One region of the Lutispora sp. genome, then DNA from elsewhere that is predicted to be linked to it. Evidence: riboswitches for the same ligand, from Rfam matches in the RefSeq annotation. Region 1 holds a riboswitch; the other holds the start of a gene.
The links. Region 1 has a riboswitch for cyclic di-GMP ahead of ACESM9_RS07510 (S-layer homology domain-containing protein). Riboswitches for the same ligand answer to the same signal wherever they lie in the genome.

Region 1 (20,534 bases):
ACAGGCAAGATAAGAATAGTGAGATTATAATCATGTTCAATGCCTTTAATTCAGCCTTGAAGCAGGATTATCATAAGGCTCAGGAGGTACTGAAAGGTCTTAGGCATAATAAGGAACTCTATGAAGCCTGTGAGATTCAAATCAGCAGTTTGCTAGTTAAGAATAATGAATATATATCCGAGGAAGAGGATTTAGTGGAAGAAGAGACAGCTGTTACTGTGGAAGAGTCGGATGAGGCAGCATTAATATCTGCTTTCTTAGTATTATTAGACCATGTCCATGACATAGAAAACTTCATGGAAGAGCTCCTTGACTTTGTTCCCCTATTGGCTGAGAGTGTATCCCAATGCCAGCTAATTGAAAATGATTTGGAAGACCAGTACAAAGTATGGACTTCAGTTATTGACAGGTATGTAGGCACCGTGGAAGCCTTATCCATGTCAGAACTCAGCAACAGAAGCGATGCATGCCTGAAGGCTTCAGCAGCAGCCAGGATTATGGGGAGGCATAGTGAATTTTTGAAATACATGGCTGAATACTGTGAAGTTGAACTGGAGCGTCTCACCAGAGGACAGAAAATATACAGCTACCAGGTTGCCCTTGCATATGAAGCCCACCTGATATGGTATGCAAGGTATAAGTATTATAGGAAGCATAATTTAAATATCAGTAAATCAGATAAGAAGCTGGGGTATTATCATATAGTATTCTTTAAAGCCTTTACTCTTATTGATGATTTTTCCATTCTCCATGAGAATATGACATATGTGAAAAGGATAACCCTGCTCTTTTCCAGGATAGGCTACAAGTTTTTGAATGTATACCAGAAGGAATACAAAGTTGGTAAAGAAGGCATATTGAACCATTTCAACTCCTTTTCCGCTGCCATAGAAAGATATGTCGATACTGAGAATGGGGAAGATAAAAGAATATATATGGATGTAGCCATAGATCTGGTGAAAAAAATGGAGGAGACGGCTGAAGATCAATTCTATCAAAAGGATAAATATGATATCAATGCTTTCACAAACAGCTTATTGTTCTTATGCAATGAAGAAATAACAAAGCTGGAGAATAAACCTGTTATTAAAGTGGCTTTTTTAAACCAAGAGGACATACATACTATAGCTATGGATGGTAAGTTCCAAAGCAGCTTCCATTTTTTAATCAGTAATGATGGCAAGGCAGATGCCCATGACTTCAGCTGCAGTTTTAAAATATTGAGGAAGGGAAAAATGCTCAGTATACCTTACACTCAAGAAAATCTAATACTAAAGGAGGATGAAAAGCTTCCAGTAGGATTCAAATATATATTTGATGAAGAAGGGGAATATGAGGTAGAGATAGAAACATGGCATTCTGATGGTATTTTTAAGAACTTCAGTTACAGCATAGATGTTAGAGACCAGGGCTTTGTTTTTGAAAGAATCAAGGAAAACACATATCCTACAGCCCCTATAGATGATGAGAGTAAATTCTTTGGTCGAAAAGCAATAGTACAAAGGATAAAGGATCGTCTATATGATGACAGCGACAGGACAACCTTTCTTATTTACGGATTGAGGAGGGTTGGTAAGACTTCATTGCTCAATCACATAGAAAACACTATGAAGGACAGATTTTATCCTATTCAATGTGACTGCCAGAATGTATTTGATGCCAACAATACAGGACAATTGATTTATCAGCTGTTTGTGGAGAATGTAGTTTATGGGTTGGCTGATGATTATGATATAGATATAGACATGCCATCGGAAGAGGATTTTGAGAAGAGCCCTCTACGCCAGCTGAAGAGATTTTTTATGATAGTGGAAAAAAGCATAGGGGACAAGTCCCTGCTGCTTTTAGTGGATGAGTTTGATGAGGTTGTTAAGAAAGTGGAAGATGAAGTCTACTCCCATGAATTGTTTGATTTCATAAGAACAAAAATGCAACATTCAAATAAGACCCGATTTATAATTGCAGGAGGAGAATATCTTCTCAATATAATGAAGAACAAGGCATTGAAGATTTCAGATACAGCCAAGCCTTTGGAAGTAGGGTTTTTGGAGCCGGATGAAGCCAGGGAGATGATGGTGAAGCCTCTCAGCGGTAAGGGTATTCAATGTCTGCCACAAACATTGGAGAGAATTCTCATGATAACATCTGGACACCCTTATTTCCTTACAGCCATTGGTAACGGGCTTGTTGAGCTGCTTAATAATGAAAAGGAAAGATATGTGATTTACCCGGACGATGTGGAATTTGTATCAGATAAATTGATTGATATGACGCAAAGTAACATGTACAAGCATTTCTGGGATTCTTTAAATACGAATTATAAGAAACTGATAGTTGCAATAATCGGGGAGCAATTAGAATCTTCCGGTGATTATATAGATATAGACAGACTTTATGATAGGATTAAGGAAGTGCGCGATGGCGGTTCCTTGTCCAGCGATTTATATAAAGACAAGGTGAGGGCAATTATCAATGAACTCATTTCCGGCAGGATTCTGTCAATAGAGAACAAAGATCGACTCACGGTTCGCATATCTGTAGAGCAATTGCGAAGATGGACGAGAAGATGGAAAAATGTAGATAGTGTTTTATACGAGATACAAGGGGGGATAGAGTCTGATGAATAACAGAATAGAATTGGTAGGCAGGGATGAGATTATCAAAAGAATATATGATAGAGTTAATGGTCATGACAGTGTATCCATAGTGGGTTATGACGGCATGGGTAAATCTTCTTTGCTGAATCATATAATTTCAGACTTCCATAAGCCTAATACTCTTATGGTTGAAATATTTGATTCCGAACCAGTAGATACTTTGGATTTTTATCAAACTCTATTTGAAAGTTTGGGAAGAGAAGTTGAAGAAAGCAGTGTTATTGACATTAACTTAAAATATGAGTTGAAGGAGAGATTCTTCAAGTACGAGAATTTCCAAGAGACTTCTGTTCTTAGAAAAACTCTCAATGATGTCTTTTATAAGCTGCGAAGATCAGGAATTAATACTGTGCTTGTAATCGATGACTTTGACCGAATGACTAAGTGCATCAATGAAGGAAATAAGGAAGATGCGTTGGAGAATTTTAAATACTTGAGGAATCTATCAAATAACAACAGGATAAAGGTAAGATATGTCATAACCAGCAAGAAAAGCATTGAGGCTATTTCAGAAGAATGTATGGTATCAGGGCTTCCGGGAATATTCAACAATCCAATAAAGCTTGAGCTGTTGGAGGACAAGGATATAAAGAAATATGTTTTTAAGCACTTATCCAAATATCAATACAGGATAAGCACTTATGAAGATGAGCTTATTAGAAGGGTTGGGGGACGAGTACCGGGGATCTTGAAGACAGCAGTTGAAGTATTGCTGGATTATAAAAAGTCAATGAATGAACTTGACAGCAGCTATGAAGCAGAATTTTTTCACAGGGTTGAGGAGCGTTGTGACTATATATTCAAATCCTATTGGAAGTGCATAACTTATGAAGAGCAAAGGCTGCTGAAACATTTATGCTGTGGAGAGGACATATCGGACATAAAGGAATCCATATTGGAGGTGGCAAAGCTTTCCTGCCAGGATATGAAACTTCTTAATGAGGATGACACCTTTGTGTCTGAGGCCTTTATGAATTATGTGAAAAAAGCAGAAGTAAACAAGGACACTGAGGAGGATATTCAGGGAGCAATTGATATTCTAAAAAAATCTAATGAAATTATAAAAGTTTCTCTGGAGGAATTGTGGGGCGCCTATGATATTGCAAAGAAAGTTATGATAGAGAAGCTGACCACGGATAGTAAAATCGGCGCCATGGATTTTGAAAAAAGAGAAGAATATAATCAGTATATTAGCACCTATTTTAAAGACCAATTTGAGAAATATGATATGGATATAGACCGTTGTGAGTTGTTGGATGGTATGTCTATTCAAAATGTATGGGACAGGCTGGATTCGGATATCAAGAAGCAAATAATACAGGCGGAGCTTCTGAGCCATGTTTACAGGGATACAGGTTTTGACCAGTCACCTTCCTGCAACCCTTATTGCACTGCCTTTGAAGCCATCATTAACAGAAAGGCGTTGAAGCCTGTAATCCAGGCAATGCAGAAACTTCATCCCGAGTTTGAAATAAAGAAGCCAAGCAAATTTGACAATAGTGATGATGGCTTACCAAACACCATGATGATAGGTGAGTTTAGAACTCTCCTCAATGACTATTTCTTTTATATTAAGTATAACTATAGAGATGAATTAAAGACTGATCCCATATTAAAAGTATATGAGCTTAAGTTTAAAGGCAAATTAACAGATATTAATGAGATCAGGAATGCATGCATGCATTGGGAAGATATAAACAAGGGAGAAAAGACTAGCGGAAGGAAGATTCTGGATGTATCCCATCTGGATCTTCTGAGGAAGCAAATGCTTGGGAAAGATGATATAAGTTGTGTAGAATATTTGCTAAAACTGGCAGATGCTTGTGAAGCTGTGAATTAAAGAAGCGGAGACTATGCTCTCCGCTTTTCTTAATACTTTTTCTTCAGCACCATCAATCGCTTAATAATTTCAGCCCTTATAACCTCGGGTTCAATTACGATGGCATGTCTGCCCAAAGAAAAGATACGAGTTAATACCTCTTCCCTCTCAAATTCATAATAGAAGATTGAGAGGCAATAGATATCCTTATCTTTGTCATAGTCTAATTCTCTTTGAAAACATGAAAACTGGAATAAAGCCCTCTCCAGAGAGTTATTAACATCTTTTATCTGCAGCACTATTGGATGGGGTGCCTTTTTAGCTTCTATGGACTTTTCAATATCCTGGCGGGATATATCATATTCACCTTCCAAATCTATGAGGTGCATATCTCTAAAACCTCTTAGTAGGCTTTTCACAGGTCTTTTTTCATCCAAGGAATAGGATATGAGATAGAACCAATCCTCCTTCATGGAATATTCCAGCTTATAGGGTATGCTTCTGCGGTTTTTGAGCAGTATTTCATTTTTTGTCATGTAAGAGTATTCAATGCCTTTATTTTCAAGGATTGCTTTAATAATGAGCCTGAAGCTGGCTCTGAGATTATCATCTATTTCTTCCAACTGCTTGCAGGGTCTGTTGATGGATAAACTACCCTCTGACACTATGTCTTTATATTCTGCCAGCATATCTTCAAGCTTTGTGATGGTTCCATTCTCTAAGAATAATTTCAGTTTTGGGTTTTTAATTATATGTTTAAGCCATTGCTTTTCTACCCTATAGGGCTGGACGGGAATGCCGCTATTAATGAAAAGAGAGTAATTTCCATCAGTTTGTCTATCCAGAAGGTAAAGATTGTAGGGTTCATTTTCATTCATCAGTGACTGGGATAGATTAAATTCTGAGGGAATGCCGTGGTTTTCTATCATATCGTTTATTTCCTTAGAGGATATGGTTTTTCTATCCTCATAGTAAAGGGAGTTTATCAACTCCAGTATCAAGCTGTAGTTCTTATTTTTTCCTTCAAGAAATAATTCCATAGCTTCCAAGCATATCACTCCATTCATCGCACAATTCCTGTCTGAGATTGCAGTTGGTGCTTTCAATAACTTCCGCATAATGGCCGAAGCTCCTTATCCAGGGCTTCATTTCGGTGGCATCGTTCACTTCAATGGTATAGATGAAGCTTTTATCCTCAATATTGGTGATTGTACCCCATTTGCCTTCTCTCTTTACTTTATTGAGTAAAAAGGATAGATCCTGGTGAGGATCAACGCTGAATCTTATTTTTACTATTGAAGTGCCTTCTTTTTCCCTCTTTGGACTTATGGACCAGCTGTGCTTGAAAAGGTCATCTATTTGAACCTTGTCATAGGGGCTTTTTTCCTGGGAGCCGGCTATATTAAAATCAGTGATTTTATCAACTCTGTATATGCCTATGGTTGAATTATCAGTGCTGCCTATCAGATACCATCTACCATAATATATGTCCATCACCATTTTTTTCGGTGAGATAAGCTTATTGATTATGCCGCGCCTGGAGCAGTACTCTATGTCTATTTTTTTATTGTTATTTATGCACCAAAGCAGCTTCCAGGCCATGTCTTCTTCCAGTACGGTATGGAAGTTTTTAAATCGATAAAGAAATAAACTTTTTCCCACTTCTTTGCTCTTTTTGTAATATCTCATATATTGCTCTATGGTATGGCTCAAATAATAGCCGGGGACGGAAGGAAATTCAATGTTGCAAAAAAATTCTACTGCATATTTGAGGCTTTTCAGTTCTTCATCGGTCAGTTGAGCGAAAAAGTCTTTCTTGGGCTCATAATACAATTTGCCCTTTTTCTTATACTGTATCTTCTCTATGAGATCTTGCTCTGCCATTTTATCAAGCTGACGAGTCAAAGTCTTTATATTAAAGTCATCTGACAAAGTGGGAATTTTGGCGCTGATTTCATTTACATCCATTCTGCTTTTCAAAACCTGTAGAATTAGGAAATATAAAGAAAGCTGGAGTTTGGTGGAGGATTTGGCATAGTAGGACTTTACCAGATAATTCTCCGTATCCTTGTAATAGTTATACTTCATTCTGAATCTGGTCTGCTTAGGTGTCTTTTTCCTGAAATGCCTTGGGCCAAGGATATTGAGCAATCGTCTGTAATCCTTGTCCACCAAGCTGCTGCTGTAGTTGAGCCTTTCTACAAAATCATCTTTGGTGTAGCAGCCATATAAAAAGGCATAGCGCAAAAAGGTTCTCAGCTTGTTGTAATCCTTTACGCTGCAGTTAAAGCTTTTGCCGTATTTGTTGCTGTATTTACTCATATGAGTCACCTCCTATTGCTGTAAATTAATACTTCTATGCCACCGCGAAAAAACCTTTATTTTTAAGCTATAGGGTATTCCTCTGGGGACTGGTCACTAGTCCCCAGTCTCTAGTCTCTGGTATTTTGGGTATTCCTTTAGGGTATAAGATCCTACGCTTGGCGCTCAGGATGGCAACTTTTATATCTGAAGCACATATCTAATATCCACACTATATGATGCACGTATACTTATTCTCTAGTCACTGTAGCTTTCTTCTATAATAGTGAAATCTAAGTAATATATAAGAGAGCATTTTTGTTAACTTTGCAAGTGACTCTTTGCGAAATCTAAAGTAGAGAATTCGTAAGCGCCACATGGAGGTGGCGCTAGGCGCAACCGGCGAAGCATAGGGCATGGATGCCCGTTTTGCGCCGTTAGAATTCTCTTTTAGATGAGCATTAGAGTTACCAAAGTTAATAACTTTTGCGATATTATATATTACTTAGATTGGCTATAAGGACTCAAAAGGAGTACCCTAGCCAACGCAAACAAAATCTATTATTGCATGAAAAATGGGATAGATTCTTTTTATAAGGAGCTATAATTATACACGTAACACAGAAAAAATTGATAATGAAAGGATGTATGTAAATGAATAGAATAATCGATTTTAAAGCACTAAAGGAAATGATTTATAACTATATTAACGCTATTGCTAATAAGCTTGAACATGATGATATCCAGAAGAACATTGTTCTCATCTGTGGCATCATCAGGACACTACCCCAATTCAGCCATAGTGTTGTAGGTGAGAACTTCTATAAAGTCATGGTGGCAGTTCCAAGAAAAAGCGGAGTTGAGGACATTATACCTGTGACTATTTCAGAGAGAACCTTTGACCTGAGCAGCCTTTCCGTAGGAAAGATCGTATCTTTGGTAGGGCAGTTCAGATCCTATAAATATATTACCCAAGAGGGAAGAATGCAGTTGAAGCTTACAGTTCTAGCCAATGAGGTTGAAATCCTTAATCAGGATGAATACTTCAGGTATGAAAATACCATATTGCTGGACGGTTATGTTTGCAAAAAGCCTGTCCACAGGACTACCTCCCTTTCAGGCAAAGAAATAACCGACATCATGTTGGCTGTAAATCGAAGATATTACAAGACAGATTACATACCTACAGTGATATGGGGCAGAAATGCCATATACACGGCAGATTCATCTATGGGAGACAGGATAGTCGTGACAGGAAGGATAGAGAGCCGACAGTATGAAAAGCCTCTTGAATCAGGGGAAATGCTGCAAAGGACGGTCTATGAAGTAGCAGTTTCCAGCGTAGTGGTTACAGGCGAGAATAACAGCAAGCCGGAGCAGCAATACTGCTCCGACTCTGTAGCCTAATCTTAGCTTTATTGGAAAGCCTCATATATGGCTTTTATGGCTCTTTCAAAATCTCCATTTTCAATCCCTATTATTATATTTAACTCACTGGAGCCTTGGGTGATCATCCTGATGTTTATGCCTTCTTTTGCTAAAGCAGTAAAAACCTTGGCGGATATTCCCTTAGTATTTATCATGCCTCTTCCTACCACAGCTACCAGAGCCATATTTGGATAGCATATTATAGAATCAGGATTGCAGTATATGCGAATTTCTTCCACAACTTTCTGCAGTTTGGAATTCAATTCTGAATCAGATATTATCAATGATATGGAATCTATGCTAGAAGGCATATGTTCTACTGAGATATCATTGGTTTCCATTATGGTCATCAGTTTCCGGAAAAAGCTTCTATCTGAACCCATAAAGGTTTTTTCTATGGATATGACAGTAAAATCCTTTTTGCCTGCGATTCCAGTAATAGTCCCAGTGTGGCTTACAGGGGAAATATCACTGAGAATCATGGTTCCTGCATCCTCAGGGGCATTGGTATTTTTTATATTAATGGGGATTCCAGCCTCTCTTGTTGGGAAAATGGCTTCTTCATGCAGCACAGAAGCCCCCATATATGATAGTTCACGAAGTTCTTTGTATGTAACCTTTTCCATAGGTTTTGAGTCCTTTACGATTCTAGGGTCTGCCATGAGAAATCCGGATACATCTGTCCAGTTTTCATAAAGTTGAGCCATTACTCCTTTGGCAATTATTGCGCCGGTTATATCAGAACCGCCCCTTGAGAAGGTTTTTATCTCTCCGTTGGGCATGACACCGTAAAAGCCGGGAATCACTGCATGAGATACATCTGCCAGTCTGGCATTTACTTTATCATCAGTAGCTTTTGCATCAAACTTGCCAGTTTTATCAAACAGAATCAATTCTTCAGCATCTATGAATTCGTAGCCCAGGTAGTTGGATAGTATAAGACCATTTAAGTATTCACCTCGACTTGCAGCATAATCCCTGGAAGCACCATGAGCAATCTTTTCCTTGATTTCATCTAATATATCTTCCATTCCAAAGCTAAGGTTTAGATCAGAACATATATCTAAAAATCTCTTTTTTACAATATTATAGATATCATCAAAACTTAGATTGTGTGCTGCAAGCTGCTGACACATATATAAGAGATCCGTTATCTTATGATCCTTCTTATCTCTTTTGCCTGGTGCAGAAGGTATGATATATCTTCTCCTGTTATCAGATTCTATAATCTTTTTAACCTTGGCAAACTGTTGACTATCTGCCAGGGAGCTGCCTCCAAATTTTGCAACTATTATGTCATTCATTTTTATTCCCCCTAATATTATAGAATGTAATGAAAAATCCTATATAACAATACTCAATATTTTATTATCTTTATGGCGGTGTGTCAAGCTACAATTTACACATGTATGTCATACATATACAATAATATATTTTGTAATTTCTAACGATAGAGGATTTGATTTGCTGGTCAGGGTATGTTTAAAAGAGACGATATATGATATAGTAATAATATGGAAGGTTAACTAAGAGGAAGGAGGGAGCCTGTGAAAAGAATTGTTGCATTTACCGGTGCAGGCATATCCAAAGCCAGCGGCATACCTACATTTCAGGATATGGAAGGTATAAGGGATAAGCTGAGCATAGATTATTTTATGAGCAATACCAGGGATTTCTATGATGTTCTGCTGGAAATGAAGAAAAATATTGATAAGGCTTCACCTAATACAGCTCATAAAGCAATAGCAGAATATGACTTGCCTGTGGTCACCATGAATATTGACGGACTTCATAAAAGGGCAGGAAGCAAAAATGTTATTGAAGTACATGGCAATTTTGATTTTGTTTTTTGCACTAGGTGCAATAAGCATTTTGATTTTTCCTATGTTAATAAATCTTTATACTGTGATGAATGTAACAGCCTCTTGAAACCTAATATAGTTCTCTATGGCGAGAACATACCCAGGTATTTTGAAGCTATTGATGTTATAGGCTCTGCCGATGAATTGCTGGTAGTAGGCACATCTTTTTATACTTCAACGGCGACAATGATGGTGGGAGCTGCCCAAAGAGCGGGGATAAAGGTAACCACCATAAATAAAGAAGCAGAAAATGAAGTCCCCAAGTATTTGCATAAAATACTGGGAAGATAATTCAAAAAACGAGGAGGTAGTAAAATAATGAAAGAAATATATACAAGAAGAAGTATAAGAAAATATGAAGATAAACCTGTCACAGATGAGCAGATTCATGAACTTTTAAGAGCTGCCATGTATGCACCTTCTGCAGGAAATGAGAAGCCCTGGCACTTTGTTGTTATAAAAGACCGTGCAATTTTAAACGAGATTACCACATATCATCCTCATACACAGATGCTGAAAGAGGCGCCGCTTGCAATTGCTGCCTGCTGTGATATGAGTAATCTGAAATATGATGGGGCATTCTGGCTTCAGGATATGGGTGCGTGTATACAGAATATATTGCTTCAGGCAGAATCCATGGGATTGGGCACATGTTGGTGTGGAGTACATGCCAGACAGGAGCTGGTAGAGAAAGTTTCAAAAACATTAAGCTTGCCTGAGCACATAATACCTGTTGCTATTGTTGCAGTAGGATACCCAGGAGAAAAGAGAGAGGTAAGGGAAAGATTCAATCCAGAGAGAGTTCATTATAATAAATGGTAGAGCAAGGGAGAACAGTTTATGAAAATCATTATTGCTCCTGATTCCTTCAAGGGAAGCTTAACATCTTCCCAAGTTTGTGCTGCCATAAAAAAGGGTATTAGAAAAGCAGATGAAAACATAGATATTGTAAGTATACCAATGGCAGACGGAGGAGAAGGTACTGTAGATGCTTTGATGAACTCCCTGGGGGGTTCAAAAATTCAGGTGTGGGTGAAAGATCCCTTATTCAGAAGAATAAAGGCTCAATACGGTATATTGGAAGACGGGAAGACAGCTGTGATTGAAATGGCTTCTGCCTCCGGGTTGGCATTGTTGTCTCTGAAAGAGAGAAACCCCATGAATACTACTACATATGGGACAGGAGAACTTATAAAGGATGCTTTGGATAGAGGCTGTCGAAACTTTATCATCGGCATCGGCGGCAGCGCCACCAATGATGGAGGTATTGGAATGGCAGCTGCATTAGGAGCCAAATTTTATGACCGAGAGAAAAATACAATAGAATTGACAGGAAGCGGATTGCTTAAGCTTGATTCTATAGATTTGAGCCAGTTGGATCCAAGGGTGAAAGAATGTAACTTCAGGATATTCTGTGATGTAGAAAATCCTTTATATGGCATTAAGGGCGCTGCCTATGTATATGGAAGGCAAAAAGGTGCAGATGATGACATGATAGAAAGGCTTGATATGGGATTGCGCCGTTTGTCAGAGATAATTGAGAGGGATTTGGGAAAAAGTGTGGCTTCTATTCCCGGTGCAGGGGCTGCAGGAGGATTGGGAGCAGGGCTGGTGGCTTTCCTCAATGCCAAGCTGGAAAAGGGCATAGATCTTTTGATGGAAACCATAGGCTTTGAAGAACAAATAAAGGACGCAGATTTGATTATTACCGGGGAAGGTAAGATGGATGAACAAACCAAGTACGGCAAAACCATCTTCGGAATAATAAAGGCTGCCAAAAAGCAGGGGATTCCTGTGGTGGGTATCTGTGGCTCCATAGGTGATGGAGTGGAGGAGCTCTACACCGAAGGGTTAAACAGTGTCTTTTCTATAGTGAACAGACCTATGCCCCTCTGGCAGTCCATAGAGCAGACTTCTGAGCTTTTGACCTCCACAGCAGAGAATGTTATACGGCTTTTTTTAAAGGCCTCAAAGGCCTACCCTAATACACGCGGCACTACTTATTTACCACATTAATAGGATTACCTGACAGGTAGTGCTTTAGATTATCCTCTGCCATATCCATGATTCTCTGTCTTGCTTCATTTGAAGCCCATGAAATATGAGGCGTTATGATGCAATTCTTTGCCTTAAGCAAAGGATTGCTTTCTTTAATGGGCTCTGAAGACACCACATCAAGGGCTGCTGCTGCCACTTTTCCGCTGTTTAATGCTTCTGCCAGGTCTTCTTCAACAATTAAGGCACCCCTGGAATTGTTTATTATTATAACACCATCCTTCATCTTAGCTATGTTACTCTTGTTTATTATTCCCTTTGTTTGTTCATTGGAAGGACAGTGCAATGTTATAACATCAGACGAAGCCAGTAATTCGTCTAGTTCTGCATATCTCATAGTTTCACTTTCTAAAGATTTGTCTTTGCTGGGGTTGTATGCCAGTATATTCATGCCCATGGCCTGTGCTATTCTTCCGGTAGCCTGGCCTATTCTTCCATAACCAATAATACCCATGGTCTTTCCTGCCAGCTCTATTATGGGATGATGCCAGTAGCACCAGTCAGGGCAGTTTGCCCAATTACCTTTATGTACTGATTCATTATGGATTCCTACATGATGACATATTTCCAGCAGTAAGGCAATTGCCATTTGGGCTACAGTGGCTGTTCCATAGCTGGGTATATTGGTTACAACTATACCTTTTTTAGTTGCAGTTTTCACATCTACCACATCATAACCAGTTGCAAGAACACAGATAAATTTTAGCTTCTCAGCTTTTTCCAAAACATTGCCTGGCAATGGAGTTTTATTGGTAAAAACTATATCCGCATCTATTACTCTACTAAGTATAAGATCATCATGATTTCTGTCAAAGGCAGTCCTGTCATAGACAACTAACTCTCCATACCTTTCAAACTGTTTCCAGGACAAATCTCCCGGATTTATTGTATATCCATCCAGTACGACTATTTTCATAGGCCATACCCCTTTCTATGTTTAATAGCATTTGATTCTGTGTCTTTACTCTATACTACAAACTTAAGCTTTTATTGTCAATGTGAAGGTCTGTTATAAAATGATGGATTATGTCTTACGGAACTAAAAATTCTATATAAGGAAGGTAAAAATTCAGATAAGGTAGAAATAATAGATATTAAGAAATCATGATCATATTAACTTAAAGGATGAGGGTGTATATAGTGAGACAGGTAACAGCTGCAATAATAAAAAGGGATGAAAAATATCTCATATGCCAGAGGAATGCAGATGATGAATGCGGGCTCCTGTGGGAGTTCCCCGGAGGCAAGCTGGAAGAAGGAGAGACACTGGAAGAATGTATAATTCGAGAAATTAAAGAGGAACTGGATTTGGATATTAGAGTATTAAATATATTTACCACTAATGTATACCATTTTGACAGCAAAGAAATACTCTTCACAGTCTTTAATGCTGAAATAGTAGGAGGCACCATGAAGCTCAACGAGCATAATGATGCCAGGTGGGTAACATTAGAAGAGCTGCCAGACTATGAATTTATGCCGGCGGACATTGTGTTTGTTGAAAAATTGTTAAGCGATAAATAATGAATAGAGAGACTTATTCTGACCAGGATAAGTCTTTCAGTTTTTATGGCGAATTATGTCAAATATCATCGACAAAAAAATAGAGGTATAAAGACATATATGTAGAATAATACATAAAAATACAAATTATAGCAAAGGGCAAACTTGCCGAAAGGTAAGGACGCAAAGCCACGGGTCTAAAGATTCTTCTATGATAGCCGGGTTGCCGAATTTGTATGTAGATGAAATATCCTACGCTTTTTCGGCGTGGGATTTTTTTTATGAACTTTATAAAATTCTATCATTTAAACGAAAGGCAGGTTTAGTAGAAATGAGAAAAGACAATAAGCATGCCATACTTCTGCTTGTAATAATGTTTGTAATAGCACTAACCAGCTTTGTAAGTGGGGACAGCGGAAATCTTTCATTTAAAGCCAAACCAGGGGGAGATGTCCGCATGGATGGAAATAATATTGTGTGGATGTCTTACAACAATGGGAACTGGGATATCTACCATATGGACATATCAACAGGGGTAGAAACTCAGATCACTCATGATTCAGGCACACAAGGAAATCCGGATGTATGGCAAAACTACATAGTATGGCAAAGCAACGGAGAAAATGGTTCAAGAAATTTTGACATCTATCTTTATGATATGGAAAGCAAACAGGAGAAGAAAATATCAAATATAGAAGGAGATCATCAAGACCCCATTATATCAAATGGCAAAGTTGTATGGGTAGACACTGAATATGGTGAAAGAAATATTATGCTTTATGATATTAAGACTGAAACTCTGGATAAAGTTTCATCAGATGGAGCTCAAGCCTTTGGAATATCTTTTGACGGGCAAGTTATATCCTGGATGGATGCTAGAGATGGAGATTTTGACATATATTTGTATGATACTTCACAAAAAACTGAAAAACAAATTACCTATGGATTAGGAGACGAATTGGATCCACTGGTGTCTGACGGGAAAGTGGTCTGGATGGTTTCCCATAACGGAGTAAGCCAGGTATATATGTATGAGACAAAAAATGGATATACTACAAAGTTAACGGCAGGAAGAGATAATCATAGACCAATAGCTTTCTCAGGAGACTCAGTGCTGATAATAAAGGATGACAAACTCGTATTAAATGATGTCAACAGGATAGTAGAGCAGCCTATAAAATCACCTTCGGGGACCATACCTAAACAAGCTTTTTTATACGAAAATAAAGTCATATGGTATGACGGAAAAGGAATAGTTGAAGAAAAAGTCAGTGATGCTGTAAAAAGAGGGCTGATTGCTGAAAATGATGGACAAGAACCAGCAAATCCAACTCCTACACCTACCCCATCACCCAATAATAAGCATTCAGCATCAGATAAAGATGACAGGGACAGCAGTGAAAATGATAAGCAAGAAGTGAATGGCAGAATACTTATAAGATATGACAGGGACAACATTATAGGCTCACAAGATGGAAGAATGACAATGAAAATAGCTGCAGGAACCTTTGACAAAGATACATATATTATCATCAATCAAGACAGTCAATTCAAAGGCGATGGCTATCTTTGCCTGACTCCAGTATACAGATGGCATATAGAGGGAAATGTAAAGCCGCAAAAACCTATAGAAATATCCATAAGCTATAAAAATATAACTTTAAACCATAATCCCAAGAAAATATGCCTATATGAAATACAGGACAATGAAATACCAAAGCCTATCACACTGAAAATTGACCACCAAAGCAATATGCTTACTTCCACAGTGAGAGACAATGGAAAGGCAGCTTTAATGATATATAATAAAGAGTTCAATGACACTGAAAAACACTGGGCATCGGACGTGCTTGAGATAATAGCGGCGCACCATATTATCAACGGCTATGAAGATGGAAGCTTTAAGCCTGATAAAGATATGACCAGAGCTGAATTTGTAAAAATACTGATAAGCAGCCTTCACATAAACAAAGAAGATATACAGGCGTATGATATCAATTTTATAGATGTTCCAGAAAACTATTGGGCATCAGAATATATAAACATAGCCTATGAAAAAGGATGGATATCTGGCTACAACGGCAAATTTAATCCCAATGACACCATAACAAGAGAACAAATGGCGTCAATACTCATGAGAGCATATAAAGACATCGCAGCATATGCAGAGAGTTCTAGTGATGATAAACCCAATCTATCTGATTATAAAGACAAAGACAAAATCAGCCCGTGGGCATTGGAGGCAATGAAAGAGGCTGTAGAGCTTGGAATAATCAATGGCTATAACAATGAGCTAAGCCCTGGTAGAAATGCTACGAGAGCTGAAGCTGCTGTTATGCTCTACAGGTATCTTGAAAAATTAGGCAAGATGTAAAAAAACTATTGGAAAGAGGGGAAGAGTATGATAATAAATAAATGCAAAAGGCAAATTGCCCTAATGCTTGTATTTGTAATAATGCTTACCTTGGTATTCCCTATAGGCACCTTTGCAGAAGATGACAGCAACGATTCTGAGGAAAAGTATATCAGAGCCATCCCTAAGCTTTTTAACCCCAGTGCAGGGGAAGAAATTACAATAGAGTGGATTTTCCAAATAGATCATGACACCATAATCAAAATATATAGAAACAATATAGATGATAATGATGAAAACTTGGTATATGAAAGCAACTGCTATTCTCACGGAGACTATACGCCCAACTATTGGACCTGGGATGGAAGAGGAAATGATGGAGAAATTGTACCTCCCGGCAGATATATCATTATATTTATACCAAATGATGAATTTAGAGATTTTCCTCTAAAAACAGCCTTTGGTGTGGGAACAACTGCTGCAGTAGACATGGAAATAGATCCCAATATGGGAGGAAATAATGAATTTAGAGTTCATGGATCCATAGAAGAGAATACATCTAAGATAGAATTGTTTTTTGACAATACTTCCAAAGGACTTATTGAAATAGAAAGAGATGCTGAAGGTTCCATAATATCATTTGAATCTTCCGGACAATTTATTGGAGAAATTGATGAGGAAGCAGGTGAGTGGAACTTTTATGTCAAGCTGCCTGCATATGAAATAGTTAATATTACGGCTACAAAGACAAACATAAATCAATCACCTAAGGTAGATGAACTAGGAGAACCTATACTGGATGAAAATGGAGAACCTGCATTTGACGAGGAATCAGAAACAGTTGATTTAGGTCCTATAAGAGTATTAAGGCATATTATGAGAGCTCATGATAATTTGGCTGGTATGGCAGGGCATTATTATTATAACAGCTCCAGATATACAGATATAATTGAAGCCAATGAATTGGAATATCCTTATGTAGCATATATAGGAGATAATCTTTTGATACCCGAACCAGATAAAGGCGGGGAACCTCCTTCTTCAGAAACGCTAGATGACGAAGATATACAAAAACATTGCGGGCTGGTTGATTTAACTACCGGTGAGCTCATAGGGGATCCAGTCAATGCTGTTAACGGCAACTATGTCTACACACATAACGATATAGAAATAACAGGCACCTTCCCCATAAGCTTCAGAAGATTTTATAACTCAAGAGACAACTATGAGGGAAATTTAGGAGCCAATTGGCATCATAACCTGGAGATGAGACTTCAGGATATGAATGACGGTACCATAGAAATAATATTTGATGATGGACATAGAGAAATATTCACAGCAACAGGTGGTAATAAATATGCATCTGAGCCTGGTAAATACTCAGAGCTATATAAAAATAGTGATGGTACCTATACTTTTACTTCTTTATATGATAAAACAAAATACAATTTTAATGAGAGGGGACAGCTTGTACAGAAGATAGACAGCAATGGAAATTCAATAGAATACATCTATGAAGATATGATGCTTTCGGAGATACGAAGCGACAGCGGATACTTATTAATCCAATACTATACCCATGGATATATAAGAAAAATATCAGACCACACAGGTAGATATGTTGAATACAGCTATTCAGGAAGAAATCTTACCAGATTCAGGGATGTTGAAGGAAATATAATAGAATATAAATACGATTCTCAAAATAGAATGACAGAAATAAGCAGCCCAAGAAAAGACGGCAATATAAAAAATAAATATGATGAATATGGCAGAGTGGTGGAGCAGACACTGGCAGACGGAAGCACAATGTATTTTGATTATGACGATATAAACAGGACCACTACCCTCACAGAAAGAAATGGCAGCAGAATCATATACAAATACGATGATAAATATAGAATAACTGAAGCAATATATGAGGATGGCGTAGAAAAATATACCTATAATGACAATAACGAAAGAACCTCATTTACAGATAAGAAAGGAAATACCTACTATTACCAATATGACTCCAATGGAAACCTAATATCTATAAAAGACCCGTTGAATCAAATAACAGAATATACCTATGATAAAAACAATAGAATAACATCAATAAAACATCCTGACGGCAGCACATATAGCTTTACCTATGACAGCAAAGGTAACTTGCTGACAAGCACAGACCCTGCCAACAAAACAACAAGATACGAATATAACTCAAAGGGATTGCCTGTGAAGATTATAAAGCCGGATAACAGCATAACGGAGATAACCTACGATAACAAGGGCAATACTTTGGAAGTCAAAGACGCTTTGGGCGGTATAACCAAGTACGAATATGATTCTCTTAACAGGATTAAATCTGTGACAGACTCAAATGGCAATAAAACAATCTATGAATTTACAGATACAGGAGAATATAAAAAGGTTACTGATGCGGAGGGCAACAGCGCATCATACAAGTACAATGTAAATGGCAAGCTGGAAGAGATAACAGATCCAAACGGCAATACCATAACATATAAATACAATAAAGGCGATCAGCTGATTGAAATTATAGACCAGCTAGGAAATAAGATAAGCTATGAATATGATGAACTGGGCAACATTAAAAAAATAACTGACAAAAACGGTGCAGTCACTGAATATGAATACGATTCACTAAGCAGGGTCACATCAATAAAAGACCCAGAATCCAATATTGTATCCTTTAAGTATGATGCTAATGGTAATGTAGTTGAAGTTAAAGATGCCAGAAACAATACATCAAAATATGAATATGATGAACTCAATAGGCTGATAGCGACCATAGATGCCAATAATGCCAAAACAACCTATGAATACGATTCACTAGGCAGAATCATAAAAGTAACTAATGCACTAAACCATTCTACTGAGTACCAGTATGACGAAGCAGGAAGAATCAAAGAAATCAAAGATCCATTAGGCAATACAAGCTCCTACACATATAACCAACTAGGACTTTTAGAAACAGTAACAGATGAAGACGGAGCAATAACTCGATACGAATACGATGCTTTAGGAAGGCTTATCAAAACTACAGACCCTGAAGGAGCTATAACCCAATGGGAATATGATGCTAATGGCAATATAATTAAAGTTATTGATGCACTAGGCAATGAAACAAAATACACCTACGACAAGATAAACAGAGTTAAGACCATAACAAATGCCTTAGGCCATAAAAAAACCTATGAATATACAAAAACTGGACAAGTTGCCTCTGTAACAGACGAAAATGGAAACAAAACAAGATATAAATACGATGCATTGGATCAACTCATAGAAGTAATAGATGCCAATGGTAACAATACAAGATATAAATATGATAATATGGGCAACCTTATAGAAGTCCATAAATACAGAAGCATAGAAAGCAGCACCATAAGCTCTTTCACTGCTATGAGTATACAAACAGTAACCGATGCAGTATACGAAAAAAACAAGCAATCTAAGACTGTGGCAGAAGCAGTCTATGAAAGTGGAGAAAGCTCTGTTGATTTAATAGGCGAAATTTCAATAAATCCTGAAGCTGCAGCTGAGAGCCAAGAGCAGACAGTAACCGATGCGGTATATGGTCAGCAGACATCTACAACCATGGAAAGCTTTGTCTTGATGAATAATATGAATGTAGAACATCAAGTGATGACCTATGAATATGACAAAAGAGGACTTCTGACCAAAGTAAGAGATGCAGTCAATAAAGTGACAATATATGAATATGACGAAAATGGAAATCTAATATCTATAAAAGACAGAGATGGTTACACCACAAGCTACCAATATGACCCAACTAACCTGTTGACCCAAATAACCTATGATGATGGAAAAGAAATTAAATATGAATACAATGCCATAGGACAACTTGTCAAGATGCAGGATTGGCTGGGCACAACTGCTCTGGATCTGGATCCATTAGGAAGAATAATAAAAGTCACTGACTTTGAAAACAGAGTCATCGAATACGGCTGGACACCTACAGGACAAAAAGAATACATCAAATACCCTGATGGAAGTCAAGTATCATATACCTATGACAAAGCAGGAAGACTAATAACCGTAACAGATGCCTACGACAAAGCAACCCAATACAACTACGATGAACTGGGAAATGTTGTAGAACGTATACTCCCAAGCGGTTCAAAAACAGAATATGTATACGATGCGCTATCCCAAATAAAAGAACTAACCCATATAGCCCCATCAGGAAAGATAATAGATAAATACAAATATTCATATGACCCTGCAGGAAACAAAACCAATGTATATAAAGATAAATCAGACCTTGATGAAGAAGCAACAGAAGGTGAAGACAAGGAAAAAATAAAATACAAATATGACCCGCTAAACAGGCTCATAGAAGTGATGAAAAACAATAAGGAAACAACAAAATACTTCTATGACTCCCTAGGCAACAGAATAAGGCTGGAACAATGGGAAAATGGAGAAATAAAAGAAGCAATTAACTACGAATACGACATAATGAACAGACTGATAAAGAAAGCTGATATAAAAGCTATCACCGGAGATGAAACCATAACGACCCTTGA
Region 2 (2,979 bases), on a different contig from region 1:
GAGGCTTCCCAGAATACCATTAAGATGATAAGTCCAATAGCTGTGACAGAGGATGAGCTCAGAGTATTGAAGGATATAAATAAAGCAATTCAGCTTGTTTCTGAAAAACCTGTAAATATAGAAAAGCTCAGTGAAAATGAATTGAGTGATATTCTGTGGTCTGGTCTTAAAATGTCTTTGAACCATTATGGCTATGAAGTATCGCGAGAAGCTCCTCAAGGATATGCTTCCAGTAAATCTGGAGAATTGGATTTTTTTATTTATAAATCCGGTGAAGATTATATGAATATCGCAACAGGTGAAAATAAGGAATGGGAACCGGAAAAATTCAAAAAGCAGTTGGGACAGTTGTTCGGGTATTTGAGGGAATATGGCGGATTTGGATTTACTATTGTATTCAATAAGCAGACTAGGTTGGAGAAGGTTTTATATGAAAGAAAAGCTATATTAGAAAATTACTATTTTGAAGATGAAGAAGGAAAAAGGTTTTTCAATAAGGAAGGTCCTATTATAGATATGACATGCTACTCTCAGGATTTAAAGGGAGTTATAATGACTTTGCATAAAAACCCAGAAATAGATGATTCTTATGTGCGTATATATCATTTTATTGTCAATGTTTCACGAGAAGAGCGAAAAAGAGTTGCTAAACAAGCCAGGCGAAAGTGAGTCGTTATAAAGAGGTTAATGCTATTATTTGATTCGAAATAGAATAAAAGATAGCTATTCCAATTTTGGTAAATATATGATAAACTATATGATACTATAAGATTAATATATAACTAAATAGAATTCTAAAATAGTGTAATTGCAACGGCAAACTTATCGAAAGGTAAGGACGCAAAGCTATGAGTCTAAAGCACAAGTGTGCTATGATTGTCAGGCTACCAATTAACTTATTTTTGGCAGCCAGTTTTTGATGGTTGCCATTTTTATATTATTTTAAGTGGGTTAACAAAGAGTGGGACAAGGATATTTATAAAATGAAGCACATATTTCAGGGGGGAATGTAATATGGCTTTTTTGGAGAGGAGATTATTAAGTAAGTCTAGTAAGAAAAATGACGGTATGATTGAACAGGATGGGATTTCTAATAAAAAGCAGTCTCAAATAGAAGAAAAAAATCCATACAAGTATTATTCCTTTGAACTAAATAGTCAAAGCTATAGAGAATTTTTGATGAAAAACGATTTGTACTATGCTATAGAAAAAGATGAGATGAGAGTTCTGTATCAACCTATTGTCAATTTAAAAAGCGGTGAGATCTTAGCGGTGGAAGCATTGGTCAGATGGATGCATCCTGATTGGGGATTGGTATTGCCCAATGAATTTATCCACTTGGCAGATGAGACAGGATTGATCATTGACATAGGTAAATGGGTATTGAGAGAAGTCTGCAAGAATTATAAAAGATGGCTGGATAAGGGTTTGCCTCCCATAAAAGTGGCTGTTAACTTCTCTGGTATTCAATTTATGGAAAGTGATTTTGCAGATAAGATAAAAACCATAATAGACGAATACGAGCTGGATCCTAAATTTTTGATCATAGAGATTACAGAAAATATTCTATTGAAAAACACTTATAAATTGAATTCTCATATCGAAAGTTTAAGGTCTTTAGGGATTCAGATAGCTCTTAATAATTTTGGAAAAGGCTTTAGCTCCTTTGCATATTTGAACTTCTTTAAAGTAGATATTATTAAGTTGGATGGTTCTTTCATAAAGGATGTTCCATTTGATAGCACTAATTCTGCGATTGTTGAATCTGTCATTCATCTGACAAAGAGGCTCAAGATAAAAATGGTTGCCGAGGGAATAGAGAATTGGGATCAGCTATCCTACCTAAAGCATCTTAACTGTCATGCAGGACAAGGCTATATATATAGTCAGCCGGTAGATCTGGAGAGAATAGAAAGGATACTGGCCAGAAAGAAATGCAAGCCTACAATAGTGAATAACACAGGAGAATCACTAACAGAAAACAGGCGTAAGTTTTTCAGAATTAAGCTTCCCTTATCACTGGAAGCAGTTTTGGAAGTGTTAGAAGTCAAAGGTAATCAAGTAAATATAGGCAAAACAAAGGTGCTTATCAAAGATATAGGCCCAGGAGGACTATGCTTTATATCTAACATAAAATTTCCTGCCCGTAATGAAATCATATTGCAGTTTACTTTTCAATTATTAGAGGAAGAAATAAAAGTTAGAGGATATATTATAAGGAACCGGGAAGTTAAAAACAATTTGAATGAATATGGAGTTGAATTTACCATAGATGAAAATGAAAGAGTAGATTTGATAAGGATATTAAATCAAGTTCAAATCAAGATAAGAAAAAATATTATGTTTTCCGAAGGAAGCTTTGTTTCAGATTCTGACTATGCATATTTCAAATGAACCCCATTCATATTATCCCGGTTTTTAAATTTATAGTGGTGTATCGATTATTGAATCCAGATTATTAATAAAGATTTTGAATATTTCCTGATCAAACTGCCCATTAGAATTTTTCATCATACTCACTGCTTCTTCCATGGTAAAGGCTTTTCTGTATGGTCTGTCTGAAGTCAAGGCATCATATACATCGCATACACTGATAATCCTAGCTACAAGAGGGATCTTATCCCCTTTAAGCTTTACAGGATAGCCTTTACCGTCCCATCGTTCATGATGGTAAAATGCAGAATACTGCAGTTCTTTGGGCATGGAGTATTTTTTCATTATAGAATATCCTATATTTGTATGCTTCTTAATAATATCAAATTCTTCGTCCTTTAAGCTGCTTTCTTTGTTTAAAATATCCAGGTTTATTTTTAACTTTCCTATATCGTGGAACAGTCCGGAATAATACATAATACTGCTATCTATACCAGTACATAGCAGTTTATTAAGCCTTTCAGAATATTTCGCCACATTTAATGAATGTTCATAAGTATTATTATCAAACTTGAGCATATTCAATAGTATATCAACTTTTGCTGA

Region 2: another riboswitch for cyclic di-GMP. It lies ahead of ACESM9_RS15260 (EAL domain-containing protein); the one in region 1 lies ahead of ACESM9_RS07510 (S-layer homology domain-containing protein).

Annotation. Positions count from the first base shown of each region.
Region 1 is NZ_JAWLCK010000037.1:380-20,913, reverse strand. Features, by position in the region: gene ACESM9_RS07565 (ATP-binding protein) at 1-2,627, shown strand, start outside; gene ACESM9_RS07560 (ATP-binding protein) at 2,620-4,497, shown strand; gene ACESM9_RS07555 (WYL domain-containing protein) at 4,527-5,543, opposite strand; gene ACESM9_RS07550 (helix-turn-helix transcriptional regulator) at 5,500-6,798, opposite strand; gene ACESM9_RS07545 (single-stranded DNA-binding protein) at 7,432-8,184, shown strand; gene ACESM9_RS07540 (aspartate kinase) at 8,193-9,509, opposite strand; gene ACESM9_RS07535 (SIR2 family NAD-dependent protein deacylase) at 9,753-10,358, shown strand; gene ACESM9_RS07530 (nitroreductase family protein) at 10,386-10,889, shown strand; gene ACESM9_RS07525 (glycerate kinase) at 10,908-12,083, shown strand; gene ACESM9_RS07520 (D-2-hydroxyacid dehydrogenase) at 12,064-13,038, opposite strand; gene ACESM9_RS07515 ((deoxy)nucleoside triphosphate pyrophosphohydrolase) at 13,263-13,646, shown strand; cyclic di-GMP riboswitch class I at 13,774-13,856, shown strand; gene ACESM9_RS07510 (S-layer homology domain-containing protein) at 13,957-15,999, shown strand; partial or broken gene ACESM9_RS07505 (DUF6531 domain-containing protein) at 16,027-20,534, shown strand, end outside.
Region 2 is NZ_JAWLCK010000204.1:50-3,028, forward strand. Features, by position in the region: partial or broken gene ACESM9_RS15255 (hypothetical protein) at 1-669, shown strand, start outside; cyclic di-GMP riboswitch class I at 806-892, shown strand; gene ACESM9_RS15260 (EAL domain-containing protein) at 1,015-2,394, shown strand; gene ACESM9_RS15265 (HD-GYP domain-containing protein) at 2,425-2,979, opposite strand, start outside.